DNA from 2 places in the Williamsia sp. MIQD14 genome. Region 1 is predicted to be linked to the other one. Evidence: predicted binding sites of a transcription regulator. Region 1 holds the regulator's gene; the other holds the start of a gene.
What was found. The regulator LexA, encoded in region 1, represses DNA repair genes until DNA is damaged. The targets are predictions, from matches to a motif close to CGAACANNTGTTCG.

Region 1 (7,981 bases):
ATGAGGAACACCAGATCGGCCGGGGCGTCGGTGGCGCCGAAGTCGACCGGCGGCGCGAGGCGGGCGAAGGCCAGGCTCGCGCGCACCGCGGACTCGGTGCGGCAGTGCGGGATCGCGATACCGCCGGGCAGGCCGGTGGCCGACTGGGCCTCGCGCGCCATCGCCGCGCTCACCAGCGTGTCGGCGTCGGTGGCCCGGCCGCTGCGGACGAGGAGGTCGGCAAGGTAGGTGATCACCGCCTGGTTGTCCGATCCGGCAGCGACGTCGAGGGCCACGGTGGCGGCCTCGATGATCTGCGGTGGATCGGCGGATTCGGTCGCCCCGGTCGGAGCGGTGCCGATGTGGGTGTCGGACATCGTTGTGCCTTTTCTCGGTGGGAGCCTCCACGGTGGAGGCTGATCGATTTCTGGGTGTTCGTCAGAGCCGGTGGTCGGGTCGGGGGATGCGGCGCGGAGGCCTCACACCGCGTGGGGTGTGGCCACCTCGCTCACGCGCACCGCGGACAGTGCGAGGTCGGTGGGTCGGGGAGGTTGGGTTCCGGCCAGGGCCGCCGCCGCCGACCCGTAGGCGACGGCTCGGCGCAGCGCCTCGGCCGGGGCCGCATCGTCGGCGGTGGCGAGCAGGTAGCCGGCGAGCGTCGCGTCACCGGCGCCGACGGTGCTCACGGGGACCATGGGCGGGGGAGTGGCACGCCACGCACCGGCCTCGGTCACCAGCATCGCGCCAGCCGCGCCCAGGGTCGCGAGGACGGCGCACCCGGCGAGGTCGTGCAGGGCGCGTGCCGCGTCGTGCGTGGGACCGAGATCGCCTGCGTCGGCAGCCTGTTCGAGCGTGGCGAGGTCTGCGCCGGTGATCTCGCACAGTTCCTCGCTGTTGGGCTTGAGCAGATCCACCGACACGGCCGGCATGGCCGCGCGTACCGCGCTCAGCGGCGCTCCGGAGGTGTCCACTGCGACCCGACAGGGCAGCGACGACAGCCGGTCGGCGAGATCGGCGTACCAGTCGTCGGGCACCCCCGGCGGCAGCGATCCACACAGCGCCACCCAGGTCGCGCGCGTCGCCGATTCGAGGACCAGTCGGGTCATCTCGGCGAGCTCGGCCGGTGACATCACCGCACCGGGCAGGTTGAGCTTGGTGGTGGTGCCATCGGGTTCGGTGATGGTCAGGTTGCTGCGCACATCGACGGCGACCTCGACGGTGCGGTGATCGAGTCCCACGGCATCGAGTCCGACGAGCAGGGGATCACCGGCGCGTGCGGGCAGGATCGCGGTCGTCGTCGCGCCGGCCATCTGCACGGCGCGGGAGACGTTGACGCCCTTGCCGCCGGGCTCGACACGTGCGTCGGCGGCGCGGGTGACCGATCCACGGACCAGCGCGCCGGGCAGCACGATGGTGCGGTCGACGCTGGGGTTGGCGGTGACGGTGACGATCATGCGATCACGACCTCGACGCCGCGGGCGGACAGCTCGGCGGAGAAGACGGGGTCGATGCCGTCGTCGGTGATGAGGACGTCCACCTGCTCGAGGCCGGCGAAGCGGGTCATGTCCTCGGCGCCGAGTTTGGACGAATCAGCCAGCACTACAACGCGGTTGGCCGCAGCGATCATGGCCGACTTCACCGCCCCCTCGTCGGGGTCGGGGGTGGACAACCCGTGCCGCTCGGTGATGCCGTTGGTGCCGATGAACGCGACGTCGACACGGAACGCGGCGAGCGCGGTGATGGGTGCCGGCCCGACCGCGGCCTGGGTGAGCCCGCGGATGCGGCCGCCGAGGAAATGCAGCTGCGCTCCGGGGTGATCGGCGACCGACGCCGCGACGGGTAGAGAGTTGGTGAACACGGTGAGACCGCGGTCGCGCGGCAGTCGGGCTGCGGCCTGCACGGTGGTGGTGCCTGCGTCGATCACGAGGCTGCCGCCGTCGGACGGCACGAAGCGGCATGCGGCCGTGCCGATGCGCTCCTTCTCGTCGGGATGGGCATCGGCACGCTCGGCGACCCCGAGTTCGGTGACCCGCACGGCGTCGACCGGGACGGCGCCCCCGTGCACGCGGCGGAGGAATCCGGCCCGCTCGAGCGACGCGAGATCACGACGCACGGTCTCGCTGGTGACATCGAATTCCTCGGCCAGCGCGGTCACCGACGCGCGACCGTGGGCGAGTACCTGGTCGGCGATGGCCTGCTGTCGCTCTTCGGCGTACACGCGTCCCCGTTTCGGTTGGAATGTGTGGCTTTGAATGTTGATATCGTTGTGTTTACGCCTGGATATGTTGACAAGTCAAGCTTTTCTTGTAATTTGAGTCACAGAGCAACACCGCAATGACAATCACCTCGTCGCGAGTCCCCCGGGACGTCTCGGCGGATGATCGGCCGAGACGCAACGATCGATAGGCACCCCATGGCTCCCCACGCGACAGCGAACGACCTCTCCACGGTGGACGTGACCACGTCCACCGACCCCGCGGCTCCGACGGTCCTCACCGGGACACCGGTGGTGTCCGGGGTGGCCTTCGCGCCGGTGATGTGGCCGGGTGAGCGACCCGCGCTTCCCGGCCCGGGAACCCCGCCGGCGGATGTCGAGGCCGAGTGCGCGCGGTTCGTCGCCGCGGCGGCGGCCGTCGCCGACCGTCTACGCGCCCGTGCCTCGGCGGGCACCGGTGTGGCGTCGGAGGTCCTCTCGGCCACCGCGGCGCTCGCGCAGGACCGCGGCTGGATCTCCTCGGCGGAGAAGCTCATCCGCGCCGGATCGCCCGCCCCGAACGCGGCGGTCGACGCCACCGAGCAGTTCGTCGCCCTGTTCACCAAGCTCGGTGGTCTGATGGCCGAGCGCGTGACGGATCTGCTCGACGTCCGAGACCGGGTGCTCGCCGAACTCGCGGGCGATCCCGAACCCGGTCTGGCCCAGCCCGACCACGAGGTCATCCTCTTCGCCGACGACCTCGCCCCCGCCGACACCTCCGGGCTCGACCCCGCCCTCGTGCGCGGCCTGGCCACTCGTCTGGGCGGACCGACCAGTCACACCGCGATCATCGCCCGGCAGTTGGGGATCCCCTGCGTCGTCGCCGTCGGCGCGCTGACGTCGGTGGCCGCGGGCACCCCGGTCATGCTCGACGGCGAGGCGGGCACCGTCACCGTCGGCCCCGATGCCGAAGCCGCCCGCGATGCCGTCGCGCGCTCCCGCGACGCAGCCGAGCTGGTGTCACGGTGGAGCGGACCGGGACGTACCGCAGACGGTCTCGACGTGTCGATCCTCGCCAACGTCCAGGACGGCGTGTCCGCCCGCGCGGCCACCGACTTCCCGGTGCAGGGAGTCGGTCTGTTCCGGACCGAGCTCGCCTTCCTCGATCGGGCGAAGGAGCCCGACGCCGCCGAGCAGACAGCGCTCTACCGCGAGGTCATCGAGGCGTTCGTGCCGACCGCGGGGGAGCCCGACGCCAAGATCGTGATCCGCACCCTCGACGCCGGCTCCGACAAGCCACTGCTGTTCGCCGACAACGGAACCGAGGCCAACCCCGCCCTCGGTGTGCGTGGTCTGCGCGTGGCCTTCGGCAATCCCGGTCTGCTCGACCGGCAACTCGACGCCATCGCGGCCGCCGCCGAGGCGACCGGGTCGTCCCCGTGGGTGATGGCGCCGATGGTGGCCACCGCGACCGAGGCGCGCGACTTCGCGGCGAAGGTGCGCAACCGCGGCCTCGTCGCCGGCGTGATGATCGAGATCCCCTCGGCCGCACTGTTGGCGCCGTCGATCCTCGCCGAGGTCGACTTCGTGTCGATCGGCACCAACGACCTCACGCAGTACACGATGGCGGCCGACCGCATGTCCGCCGAACTGGCCTACCTCACCGATCCGTGGCAGCCTGCCGTTCTCGCGCTGATCCACATGGTCGCCTCGGCGGGCTCGGCGACGGGCAAACCGGTCGGTGTGTGTGGCGAGGCCGCCGCCGACCCCCTGCTCGCCTGCGTGCTGGTGGGCATGGGCGTCACGTCACTGTCGAGTGCGCCCGCGGCCGCGGCCGGGGTGGGCGCCGCGCTCGGCCAGGTCACCACCGAGCAGTGCCGGGCCGCGGCCAGGGCGGCCCTGGCGACCGCGGATCCCGCAGACGCGCGCGTCGCCGCCGCGGCGGCCCTCCACGGCTGATCACGTCGCGGATCGGCTGACCTCACCGCCGGTGCGCGCGGTCCTCCACCTCGCGGACGAGGCCGATCATGGTCGTGTCGCGCTGCAGCGCGGCGTCGGAGAGCGGGTTGACGATGCCGCGCAGCGCAGCCACCGGGATCCACCGCCGCGGGACCTGGATCCGGGGTGACCTGGTCTCGATGCCGTCGGCGACCGCGAGCCCCACACGGCGGGGCTTGATCGGTGTGAGGAGCGGCCGCGGGAACGCCCGCTTGATCAATGCGGTGGCGAGCTCGTCCTTGCCGAAGGCGACGTCGGCGATGGGCGTGGCGACCCATCCCGGGTACAGCACCCCGGCCGTCGCACCATGGGCCGCCAGCTCGCTTCGCAACGCCCGACCGATCTGCTCCACGGCAGCCTTCGACGCCGCGTAGGGCGCATTCACCATGCCGTTGAGGTAGGCGTACGTCGACGAGGTGATCAGGACGTGGCCGCGCGCCTCGATGATGTGCGGCAGCGCCGCGCGCACGGTGTTCCAGACGCCCATCAGGTTCACGCCGATGACCCGCTCGAACACGCCGTCGGCCACGCTGGCAACGGTGTCGGCCGAATCCCCGCTGGAGATACCGGCATTGGCGAACACCACATCGATCCGGCCCCACCGATCCACGGCGCGATCGACCGCGTCGGAGAGATCCGCCGGGACCGTGACGTCGGCTTGCGCGGCGAGCACGCGTTCGGGGTCGAGTCCGCGCACGGCGTCGTCGACAGCCGACTGCACGAGGTCGAGTGCGACCACCCGGGCCCCGCGACGATGCACCTCGCGGACGACCTCACGTCCGATGCCGCCGGCGGCACCGGTCACCACGACCACTGCCCCGTCGAGGACCAATCGCTGTGCGCCCATCACGTCTCCTGTCGTCCACCCCGAGCGGGGGAACCAGTGTGACACGCGGCGTGGTCAGATGGCTTCTGCGGGGTGTGGGCGGGCGATCAGAGGCGACGCATGACGGTGACGACCTTGCCGAGGATGGCCGCCTCGTCACCGGGGATGGGGTCGAACTGTGGGTTGTGGGGCATGAGCCACACGTGTCCGTCAGTGCGTTTGAAGGTCTTCACCGTGGCCTCGCCGTCGATCATGGCCGCGACGATGTCGCCGTTGTCGGCGACGTTCTGCTGGCGGACGACCACCCAGTCGCCGTCGCAGATGGCGGCGTCGATCATCGACTCGCCGACCACGCGGAGGAGGAAGAGCGCGCCGTCGCCGACGAGTTCGCGGGGGAGCGGGAACACCTCTTCCACCGCCTCCTCGGCGAGGATGGGCCCGCCGGCCGCGATCCGACCGAGCACCGGGACGAAGGTCGGCGTCGGGAGCGACAGTGCGTCGGAGCCGCCGCCGTCGCCGGGATCGGCGTCCTGGACGTTCACCGCGCGGGGGCGGTTCGCGTCGCGTTTGAGGAAGCCCTTGCGTTCCAGGGTGCGCAGCTGGTGGGCGACCGACGACGTGGAGTTGAGGCCGACCGCGTCGCCGATCTCACGGATGCTCGGGGGATAACCGCGCTCGCGGACCGACGCACGGATGACCTCGAGGACCTTCGCCTGCCGGGGGGTCAGATCGGCCTCGCTGATCGGGCCGTCGGCGAACTCGGTGGTGGTGACGGTGGTGTCGGACACGGTGTCCCTCCTGTCGCGGCCCCGCTCCCGACCGGTCTGTTCGAACGGTTCGGACGACGCGCGGACCTGCTGTCACCTGGGACAGTAGTGCAGCGGATAACAACTTTCAAACATTTGTTCGACCGTGTCGGGACATTGTCGGAGCCGCGTGATACAAATCGAACACACGTTCACTCGAACGTCTGGTCGATGAGGAGCACGTCATGAATCAGACTCTCACGCGTCACAGCAGCACCACCGCCCACACGGGGTACCGCCCCTCCGGGAGCACCGTCGAGCGCGCGCCGCGGCCGGCGCAGCGCCCTGTGCCCGCTCGCCGGCGGCCCTCGGGTCGGCCGGTCGATGCACGCCCCGCCGGTGTGCTGTGCGCCGACGGACGTCGTCACGCGCCGGTGTCGCGTCGGCCCGCACCCATCGGATGGGGCGCGGCGATCGTCGCCGGCATCGCTCTCGCGGTCGCCGTGTGGGCGGTCGTGCTCGGCGGATCGGCCGCCACCGAGTCGACGGCCGCCCCCATCGCCGGGACCTCGGTCGTCCACGTCCGCGGCGGGGAGTCGTTGGGTGAGCTCGCCGCGCGCGTCGCCCCGGACCGGTCGACGTCCGCCGTGGTCGCCGACATCAAGGAGCTCAACCACATGAGCGGATCGGCGCTGACCGCCGGCCAACCGCTGCTCGCCCCCCTCTACCGGAACTGACCGGTGTGTGACGCTCGACCCGGGTCGGTATCCTCGCGACCGTGGGTCCACCTCGGACCCTGTGACGCCACGGGGCTCGTCCTCGACGCGCGTCGCCCGCGGATCAGGTTCGAGGACACGTCGATGCACTGCCCCTTCTGCAAGCACGAGGACACCCGAGTGGTCGACTCGCGGGTTGCCGACGAGGGACAGGCCATCCGCCGCCGCCGTTCGTGCTCGAACTGCGGTCGCCGGTTCACCACCGTCGAGAGTGCGGTGCTCGCCGTCGTGAAACGCAACGGGGTCACCGAGCCGTTCAGTCGGGAGAAGGTGATGCTCGGCGTGCGCCGCGCCTGCCAGGGCCGCGCTGTCGACGAGGACCGGTTGCGGCTTCTGGCCCAGCAGGTCGAGGACGCCGTGCGTGCCTCCGGATCGGCCGAGATCCCCAGCAACGAGGTCGGATTGGCCATTCTGGGACCCCTGCGCGAGCTCGACGAGGTCGCTTACCTTCGCTTCGCCTCGGTGTACCGGTCGTTCGAATCGGTCGACGATTTCCAGCGCGAGATCGACGACCTGCGGGCGTCACCGTCGCGCGCCGCCACCGCCTCCGTCGGTGCCGCCGGCGAGCCCGTCGATCGCCCGTAGGATCCGCTGCTCCGACACCGGGTAGGCGGGTCTGATCCGCTCGGCGAACAGCCCGATGCGTAGCTCCTCCACCATCCAGTGGATCTGCTCCCCGAGGGCGACGCGCCGTGCCGGTGTCGCCCGCTCGACCACCTCCGCCCACCGGTCGAGAACACGATCCAGCGTTTCCATGGACCGCGCATCGGTCGCCGTCGCGGCGGGCAGTCTGCCCAGCCGCACCAGGATGGCGTCGAGGTACACCGCCACACGCGCTCGGTGTTCGGCATCGGTGGCGCCGATGAACCCGTCGAACACCAGATCGTCGAGTTGTCGGGTCACATCGTCGACGGCCGGAGCCGCACCGAGCCGATCGAGCTCGGCGCGGATCGGCGCGACACGGGTCAACACATCGGCCGCGGCCGCGAGGGCGGCACGGGCCACCGACGGGGCGTCACGAGCGACGGCGGCCCGTAACGCCGCGAAAGCCGCCGGGTCGCGCACCTGTGCGGTCGGCCCCGTGAGATCGCCGATCGCCGCCCGCGTGCAATCGCGCAGCAGGTCGTCGATCGAGCGGTAGGGACTCTGCGACAACGCCAGGCGCGCCGCGACCGGCAACTGACCGGCCGCCGAGGGCTTGAGCGCGGGGATCGAGATCTCGAGCAGGCGTCGGATGGCGCGGTGCGTCTGCCGTTGCGCCTCGGCTGCCGTGGTCGCGACAGCACGTACGACACCACCGTCGACCACCATCAGGTAGGGATGACTCGTGACCTGCTGACCGGCAACGGTTTCGACGACCGATGAGGCGATGGTGCCGATGCCGGCGGCCGTCCACTCGGTGATCGGTGTCGGCGTGGGGGCCGTGGACCCAGCACCCCGGAGCGCGCGGGAACCACCGCCG
Region 2 (7,981 bases), on a different contig from region 1:
TTCGACACCGAGAACCTCGACCTCGCCGACAACCGGATCACGTTGCGCCGCCGCACCGGTGGCCACGACGAGGGGTGGCACCTCAAGCGGCCCGCGGGCGCGGGCGGGCGACGCGAGCGGCAGGTCCCGCTCGATCCCGACGACGCCGACCCGGCGACCGGGATCGCGCACGCCACGGTTCCCGGTGAGCTGCTCGAACCGGTGCGCGTGCACGTGCGCGGCCGAACGCTGTCGCCGGTGGCGGTGATCGGCACCCGACGTCAGATCACCGAGGCGCGCGACGACGACGACCGCCTGCTGGCGGTGTTGTGCGCCGATCTGGTGACCGCACGGTCGCTGCTTCCCGGCGGCACCGGCCAGACGTGGTCGGAGTGGGAGTTCGAACTCGTGGACGGCGACACCGACCTGCTCGGACCCGCCGAGGAGTTGCTGCGCGGGGCCGGCGCCACCACCGCCTCGAGCGCGTCGAAGCTCGCCCGCACCATTGGCGCGATGCCAGGTCACCGTTCGACGAAGCCGCTGCCGAAGAACCCGACCGCCCTCGAACTCGTGATCACGGAGTTGTCCCGTCACCGCGACCAACTCGTCGAGTGGGACCCGGCGGTGCGCGCCGACGTCGACGACGCCGTCCACCAGATGCGGGTGGCGACCCGCAGACTCCGCAGCGTGCTGCGCGCGTTCGACGCGGTCCTGAGCGGCGACGCACGTGACACCGTCGGCGACGAGCTCAAGGAGTTGGCCGCCGTGCTCGGTGTCGCCCGCGACGCCGAGGTGACCGCGCAGCGTTACGACGAACTCCTCGCCGACGAGAACGCCTCGGAGGGCCTGCGCGCCGCGCTGGTCGACGAGCAGAACCGCCGGTACCGGCGTGGCCTGCGGGTCGCCGTGACCGGCATGAACTCCGCCCGGTACTTCGCGTTGCTCGACGCCATCGACACCTACCTCGTCGATCCGGTCGCCGGCCCCGACGCCGATCGGCCCGCGAAGAAGGCCCTGCGCGACGCCGTCGATGCGAGCCGCCGGTCGGTGCGCAAGGCGCAACGCACGCTCGCGAAGCTCGACCGGGGTACCGAGGAGTGGACCGAGCAGATGCACACGGTCCGCAAGAAGGCGAAACGGCTGCGCTACATCGCCGAGGCGGGCGCGACGCTCGGCGTCTCGCGACACAAGCGGGTGGGTGCGACGGCCAAGAAGATCCAGTCGCTGCTGGGTGACGCCAACGACGCGACGTTGAGCCGTGAGCTGCTCGCGGAGGTCGCCGCGACGGTCGGATCGCCGACCGATGCCTTCGTCCTGGGGCGACTCGACGCCCGCGAGGAGGAACGCCACGCCGAGGCGCTGCGTCGCTACGACGCCATCGCCGACGACCTGTAGCGGGCGGCGCCCCGACGAGGGGGTGCGAACGAGTCGACCTGTAAGCCGGATCCTGTCCCGACCACGAGGGTCGGGGGCGATCATCCATCTGGACACACCGTCGCCGGGTGCCTCGAGCGGTCCACCCGCAGGCTCGGGCGAGCAGCCCTCGAACGCCTGCGCAGCCGCACCTCGCGGTGCGACCTTCGACCTTGCTCCGGGTGGGGTTTACCGAGCCGCCGTGGTCACCCACGGCGCTGGTGCGCTCTTACCGCACCGTTTCACCCTCACCGACCCCACGCCCGAGGGCGTGGGTGTCGGCGGTCTGTTCTCTGTGGCACTTTCCCGCGGGTCACCCCGGGTTGTCGTTAGCAACCACCCTGCTCTGTGGAGTCCGGACTTTCCTCGACCGCGGGCATGTCACCCTCGCGGATGACCGTTCCCGCAGACCGCGATCGCCCGGTCGGCTCGTTCGCCGGTTTATGATAGCCGCCGTTCGTCCCATGCCCGATCGTCGTCACGCCCACGGCGGGATCGGATCGGCGACGCGTCAGCAACTGGGGGGTTGGACCATGAACACAATCAGCACAGCCACAGCCGGGGCGACATCGGCGACGACGAGAGTCGTCTCGGTTCTCCTCGCCATGGTCGCGGTGGTCACCGTGGCCGCCCTCGCGCCGCCGGCCCAGGCGGCGCCCCCGACACCCGGCGTCACCACGACACCGCCGGACACCGCGGCTCCCGCCGCGCGGGTCGTCTCGGTGGTGATGACGGCTCCGCAGAGGGCCCGCCTGCGCGTGTTCTCTCCGTCGATGCGCAAGATCATCTCGGTGGACGTGCTCCTCCCCCGCGATCGGAGCACACCCCGCCCCTCGCTGTACCTGCTCGACGGCATCGACGCCGGCGTCCTCACCGGTTATCGCCAGAGCGGATGGACCGATCAGACCGACATCGTGCGGTTCATGGCCGACAAGTCGGTCAACGTCGTCCTGCCGATCGGCGGCACCGCGAGCTACTACACCGATTGGGATCGGACCGATCCCGTTCTGGGCGTGAACAAGTGGGACACGTTCCTCGCATCGGAACTGCCCCCGGTGATCGACCGGACCTTCCGGGGCAACGGGACCAACGCCATCGGCGGCGTCTCGATGGGCGCCACGGGCGCGATGATGCTCGCCGTCCGGCACCCGGGTCTCTACCGCGGTGTGGCCGCGTTCAGCGGGTGCCTCGATCTTCTCGACCCGACCGCTGCGGCCGCCACGCAGGGCAGCATCCTCACCCGCGGCGGGAACCCCGACAACATGTGGGGCACACCGGGCGACGCGCAGTGGCGGGCGCACGACCCGGCGTCACAGGTCGACGTCCTGCGTGACACCTCCCTCTATCTCGCCGTCGGCAACGGCCTGCCCGATTTCTCCCTCGGACTGGCCGGGCTGGCGTCGCCGGTGGGTGGGGCGCTCGAGAGCGGCGCACTGACGTGCACCAGGTTGTTCGCGAGCGCTGCCCGCCGAGCCGGGGTGGCGACCACGATCGACTATCGGACCGGACTGCACTCGTGGGGGTACTGGAATCAGGACCTGCACCGCGCCTGGCCGACGGTGGCCCGCGCCCTCGGGGTCCCGGTCGGCCGACGGTAGCGTCCGCGCCGACGACACCACCGGGGCGCTACCCTGACGCGGTGGCCCGCTACGTCGCTCTGCTCCGAGGCATCAACGTCGGTGGCGTGCGGGTCGGAATGTCCGATCTGCGTGACGAATTCGCGCAACTCGGGTTCACCGATGTCCGCACGGTGCTCGCGACGGGCAACGTCGTGTTCGACTCGGGAACCGACAGCGAACCGTCGCAGTTGCGTGCGCTGATCGAGCCGGCACTGGGCACCCGTTTCGGCTACGAGGCGTTCGTGTTCGTCCACACCGTCGATCGGGTCGCGGCGGCCACCGCGGCGTACCCGTTCGACGAGCGTGACGGTGTCCACGCGTACGTGGTGTTCGTCGCCGACGACGCGGTGCTCACCGAACTGCTCGGCGTGGATATCGACGGCGACGTCGAGTCCGTCGCCCGTGGGGACGGCGTCGTCTACTGGTCGGTACCGCAGAAGCAGACGCTCACGAGCCCCTTCGGAAAGGTTCTGGGCAACCCGAAGTACAAGGCGACGACCACGAACCGCAACCTGCGCACCCTCCGCAAGATCCTCGGCTGAGGGCCCGGGGACGGCAGAGATGATGGCAGCGGGCGCAGTGGCGCTCATGGTGCTGGCGCTCGCGTTCGCCGTCTGGCGTCCGCGGGGGCTTCCCGAGGCGACGGTCGCGGTGCCCGCGGCGGCGATCGCGATCGCCGTCGGCGCGGTGACCCTCGGTGAGGCGTTCGACGAGATCGAGCGACTCGCGACGACCGTCGCCACACTCGCTGCGCTGCTGGCCTTGTCGCATGCGTGCGAGGTGCTCGGGGTGTTCGGCTGGGTCTCGCGGCAGATCGGACGCGCCGGCGCGGGCAACGGCCGACGATTGTTCGCACTCGGGTTCGTCGGGGCCGCGGTCACGACGGCCGCACTCAATCTCGACGCGACCGTCGTCCTGCTCACGCCGGTGCTCATCGCGGTGACGCGAGGACTCGGCGTCCGGCCTCGACCGCTGTCGGTCGCGACGATCAGCCTGGCCAATGCGGCATCGTCGTTGATGCCCGTGTCGAATCTGACGAACCTGCTGGCGTTCTCGGCCACCGGCCTGAGTTTCGGACGCTTCACCGTCCTGATGGCGCTCCCCTGGCTCGCGGCCCTCGTGGTGCAGTACACGGTGCACCGCTGGTGGTTCCGGGCCGAGATCGCCGATGAACCCGACAACGATCCGGAGGATCCCGGCCCGGCACCGGTCGCCGCGCTGTGTGTCCTCGGGGCGACCCTCGTCGGGTTCGTCCTGTCGTCTCAGGTCGGTGTGGAGCCGGTGTGGTTCGCGACCGCGGGTGCGGTGGTGCTGACCGTGATCGCGATGGCGCGGAAGGCGTCCGGCGTGGTCGATGTGATCACGGCGATCAATCCGTTGTTCCTGCTGTTCGTGTTCGCCCTGGGCGTCCTGGTCGCCGCGATCGCCGACGGCGCCATCGGACGGTGGCTGGCGGGGATCGTGCCGAACGGGTCGAGCCTGCTCGCGTTGTTGGGCATCGCCGCGATCGGCGCGGTGGTCGCCAACGTCATCAACAACATCCCCGCCACGCTGCTGCTGCTCGCCGCGATGTCGGGCGCCCCGACCGTCGCGCTGTTGGCGATGCTCCTCGGTGTCAACATCGGCTCGAACCTGACCTACGTCGGCTCGCTCGCGAACCTGTTGTGGCGCCGCATCGTCAGCCGCGACGGTGTCGCCGTGTCGGCGGCGGGTTTCTCCGCCCTCGGCCTCGTCGCGGGCCCACCGTCGATCGTCGCCGCTGTCACGGCACTGTGGCTGGTCGCCTGAGGACTGAGTCTGTGGAACGCGGCAACCACAGATCACGCGGCGGGATACAACTCGACACCAGGCCAGGTGATGTCGAACCGCCGACTCACCGCAGGGACGGCGTCAGGTGGGTTCCGGTATCGCTGGAGGAGTTCATCGATCCGGTGGAGTTGATTGGCGCGGAGTGTCTCGGGTGGGTCGGTGTTGCGTCGCCAGCCGTAGCGGCCTTTGTCGGGGCCGTCGGTGATCTTCTGGGTGGTCCACTGGTGCGGTTCAGTGCCGACGGCCCGGTTGTGGGGGCCGCATGCGGGTGCCATGTGCGGCGAGTCGGTGAGGCCGCCGTCGGCCCAGTCGTTTTCGGCATGGTGCATTTCGGTGTGCGCGAACGGTGTTGGGCAGTCGTCTTTGCTGCAACCCTTGTACTTCGCGAAGGCCATCAACCGTTGCGACTGCGATGCCAGCCGACGAGACCGGCCGAAGAACAGCGGCTCGTCGGTGACGTCGCTGAACACGGCGAGGTGTGTCTGGGCGTTTGCGGCGAGCTTCACCACCTCCGAGATCGGGAGGTCGGCGCCGGTGACGGTACGGGCAATGCCGGCGTGCTCACGTAATTGAGCGTCGGTGATGGAGACGATGATCTGCGGCGGCAGTCCGCGATGCGACTGACCGAGCAGACCGCCGTTGACCGCGGCGTCGAGAAGAGCTTTCAGGGCATCGTGGTTGCGCTGGGACTGCGAGCGGCAATCACGATCGGCCGCCTCCCGCAACGCATCGCTGCTGATCTCTGCGCCGTCACCGCGCGGTGACTGGTCGTCGTCGGGGTTGTTCATCCCCGGCGCGGCCCACTTCGCCAGCACGACGTCGAAGAGTGCACGCGTGATCGGGTCGAGCGTCGCGGTGAGTGTCGACATCAACTGCGAGTCCTGGCAGCCGAGATTCAGTTTCCGGTTCCGGGCACGATCTCGATCGTCGGTGAGGGTGCCATCCGGATCGAGGTGAGCGAGGATCCGCACGCCCGCGGCGGCGATCTCTTTCGGCGTCAGTGTCGTGGCGAACTCGGCCAGGGTCTGCTCGGCGAAGGCGCGGTGCTCGGGCTCGACCGCGGTGGGGATCTTGGCCATGACGTCGAGTACGGCGTGCACGTGGTCGGGACCGATCGCGCCTGCGGCGAGTTCTCGGGCGGTGTTTGGGCAGACCGGCGGCAGTTTCTCGCCGGTCATCGCGTGCATCGGTTCGAGTGCCTGTACTTCTTTGAGACGTTTCTTCGGTTGCGTCACGCGCAGTTTCGTCTGCAGGAACTCGGTGGCGGTCACGCACCCGACGGCGCGGTGCGCGTCGCGGTCGGAGACCTCGAGAATCCTGCGGTTACCGATCGCCTCCATCCGCCGCGCGATCCGTTCGTGCCGGATCGCCAAGTCCGCGACCGTCTTCTCCTCGTAGCTGTCGGATGAGGCCTGGGCTAGCTCATCCAGGAGTTGCTCCAAGGCAGCGTATTTCGCCAAAAGATCGCTCACCGCTAGCCCCTCCCCAGGTGGTTCTGTACATCCAGTTTAGCACGGATGTTCGAGGTGCGGGAGGTTGATTTTGATGAATAGTGTTGAACGTGAGTGTATTTCGCTCGTCTGAATGCGTTCTACTGCCGCTGACGGTGCGGAAGCCGGTCGTCGAGTGTGCGTTGTCTCGTCGTCGGCTCACGCCAGCCGGTGAGCACACTCGACGAACGTTTCCACACAGTCAGCACAACCAGCACCACCCGACCGAACGTTTCCACACAGTCAGCACAACCACTCGCCCGACCGTTTCCACATACTCAGGACGGCTGGCACCTGGGTGCCGGCGTCAGGTGAGGTGATTCGTGTCGTTGACGAGGCGGACGGAACTGCCTCCGTCGGAGTAGAACTCGCTCACCGACAGTGACGCGAGATCGAGGTGAAGCTTGAACAGGATGGATGGGCCGACGTCGAGGGCGTGGCGCAGAACGGTCTTGATCGGCGTGACGTGACTGACCACGACGACGTTGCCGGGTCCGTGGTCGGCCACCACCTGATCGGTCGCGACCCGCACGCGCTCGGTCACGGCGTCGAAGCTCTCGCCACCGGGAGGGGCGACCGAGGTGTCGGACATCCACGCGCGGTGCAGTTCCGGATCACGCTGCATCGCCTCGAGAAACGTCAGACCTTCCCACTCGCCGAAGTCGGTCTCGGTGAAGCCGTCCACCTCGTGCACCGGCAGTCCGACGCGGCGGGCGACGGCGTCGGCCGTGGCGCGCGCACGCGACAACGGGCTTGACACGACGGCCGTGATCCCACCGCTCGCAGCGATCCGATGCGCGACCCGATCGGCCTGCTGCACACCGAGTGCCGTCAGTTCCGGGTTGCCACGACCGCTGTAGCGGCGGTCCACCGACAGCGCCGTCTGGCCGTGACGCACCAGCAGCAGACGGGTGGGCTCCCCCATCGCGCCGGTCCAGCCGGGGCCGGTCGCCGCCGCCGCGCTCTTCTCCTCCGGCGACGCCGACCCGGGGCCCATGGCGACCTGGCCGTCGGTCCGGCTGTCCATCGCCTCGTTCGCGAGCCGGTCGGCGTGGGAGTTCTCCGCACGGGGGATCCAGACGAAGTCGACGCTCGAGAACTCCGCGACCAGATCCCGCGCCTGCGCGGCGAGCGGGATCATGTCCGGGTGCTTCACCTTCCACCGCCCCGACATCTGTTCGACGACGAGCTTGGAATCCATCCGGACCCGCACCTCGCCGGCCCCGCAGTCCCGCGCGGCGCCGAGTCCCGCGATGAGCCCGCGGTATTCGGCGACGTTGTTGGTGGCGCGGCCGATGTACTCCTTGCGCTCGGCGAGCACGGTCTCGTGATCGGTGTCCCACACGACGGCCCCGTATCCGGCGACGCCGGGATTGCCGCGTGATCCGCCGTCGGCCTCGACGATCACCCGCACTGTCTCAGACCCCGGATTCGTGGGTGCGGACGATGATCGCCCCACACTCGTCACATCGGAGCACCTCGTCGGCGGGGGCCTGTCCGTAGCGGCTGAGGGTGCCGCGGTCGATCTCCATGCGGCAGGCCCCACACCGCGCCTGCCGGAGCAGTCCCGCGCCGATACGCCCCTGGGCCACCTGCTTGTCGTAGACGGCGAGCAGGGCGTCGTCGATCTGCCCACGCAGTTCGTCGCGACGGGTGCGCGCCGCATCGGCG

Region 2: ACQ7HM_RS16385 (DUF222 domain-containing protein) is a predicted target of LexA. The motif match lies at 6,331-6,344, and genes of this name have one in related genera.

The regions. Positions count from the first base shown of each region.
Region 1 is NZ_JBPFDG010000005.1:463,402-471,382, reverse strand. Features, by position in the region: gene ACQ7HM_RS19650 (PTS fructose transporter subunit IIABC) at 1-356, opposite strand, end outside; gene ACQ7HM_RS19645 (1-phosphofructokinase family hexose kinase) at 459-1,433, opposite strand; gene ACQ7HM_RS19640 (DeoR/GlpR family DNA-binding transcription regulator) at 1,430-2,197, opposite strand; gene ACQ7HM_RS19635 (phosphoenolpyruvate--protein phosphotransferase) at 2,393-4,132, shown strand; gene ACQ7HM_RS19630 (SDR family NAD(P)-dependent oxidoreductase) at 4,155-5,018, opposite strand; gene lexA (transcriptional repressor LexA) at 5,105-5,785, opposite strand; gene ACQ7HM_RS19620 (LysM peptidoglycan-binding domain-containing protein) at 5,989-6,480, shown strand; gene nrdR (transcriptional regulator NrdR) at 6,604-7,104, shown strand; gene hrpA (ATP-dependent RNA helicase HrpA) at 7,042-7,981, opposite strand, start outside.
Region 2 is NZ_JBPFDG010000004.1:374,986-382,966, reverse strand. Features, by position in the region: gene ACQ7HM_RS16410 (CHAD domain-containing protein) at 1-1,374, shown strand, start outside; RNA gene rnpB (RNase P RNA component class A) at 1,400-1,824, opposite strand; gene ACQ7HM_RS16400 (alpha/beta hydrolase) at 1,998-2,990, shown strand; gene ACQ7HM_RS16395 (DUF1697 domain-containing protein) at 3,032-3,553, shown strand; gene ACQ7HM_RS16390 (SLC13 family permease) at 3,573-4,799, shown strand; gene ACQ7HM_RS16385 (DUF222 domain-containing protein) at 4,832-6,292, opposite strand; gene ACQ7HM_RS16380 (bifunctional RNase H/acid phosphatase) at 6,618-7,724, opposite strand; gene ACQ7HM_RS16375 (zinc ribbon domain-containing protein) at 7,729-7,981, opposite strand, start outside.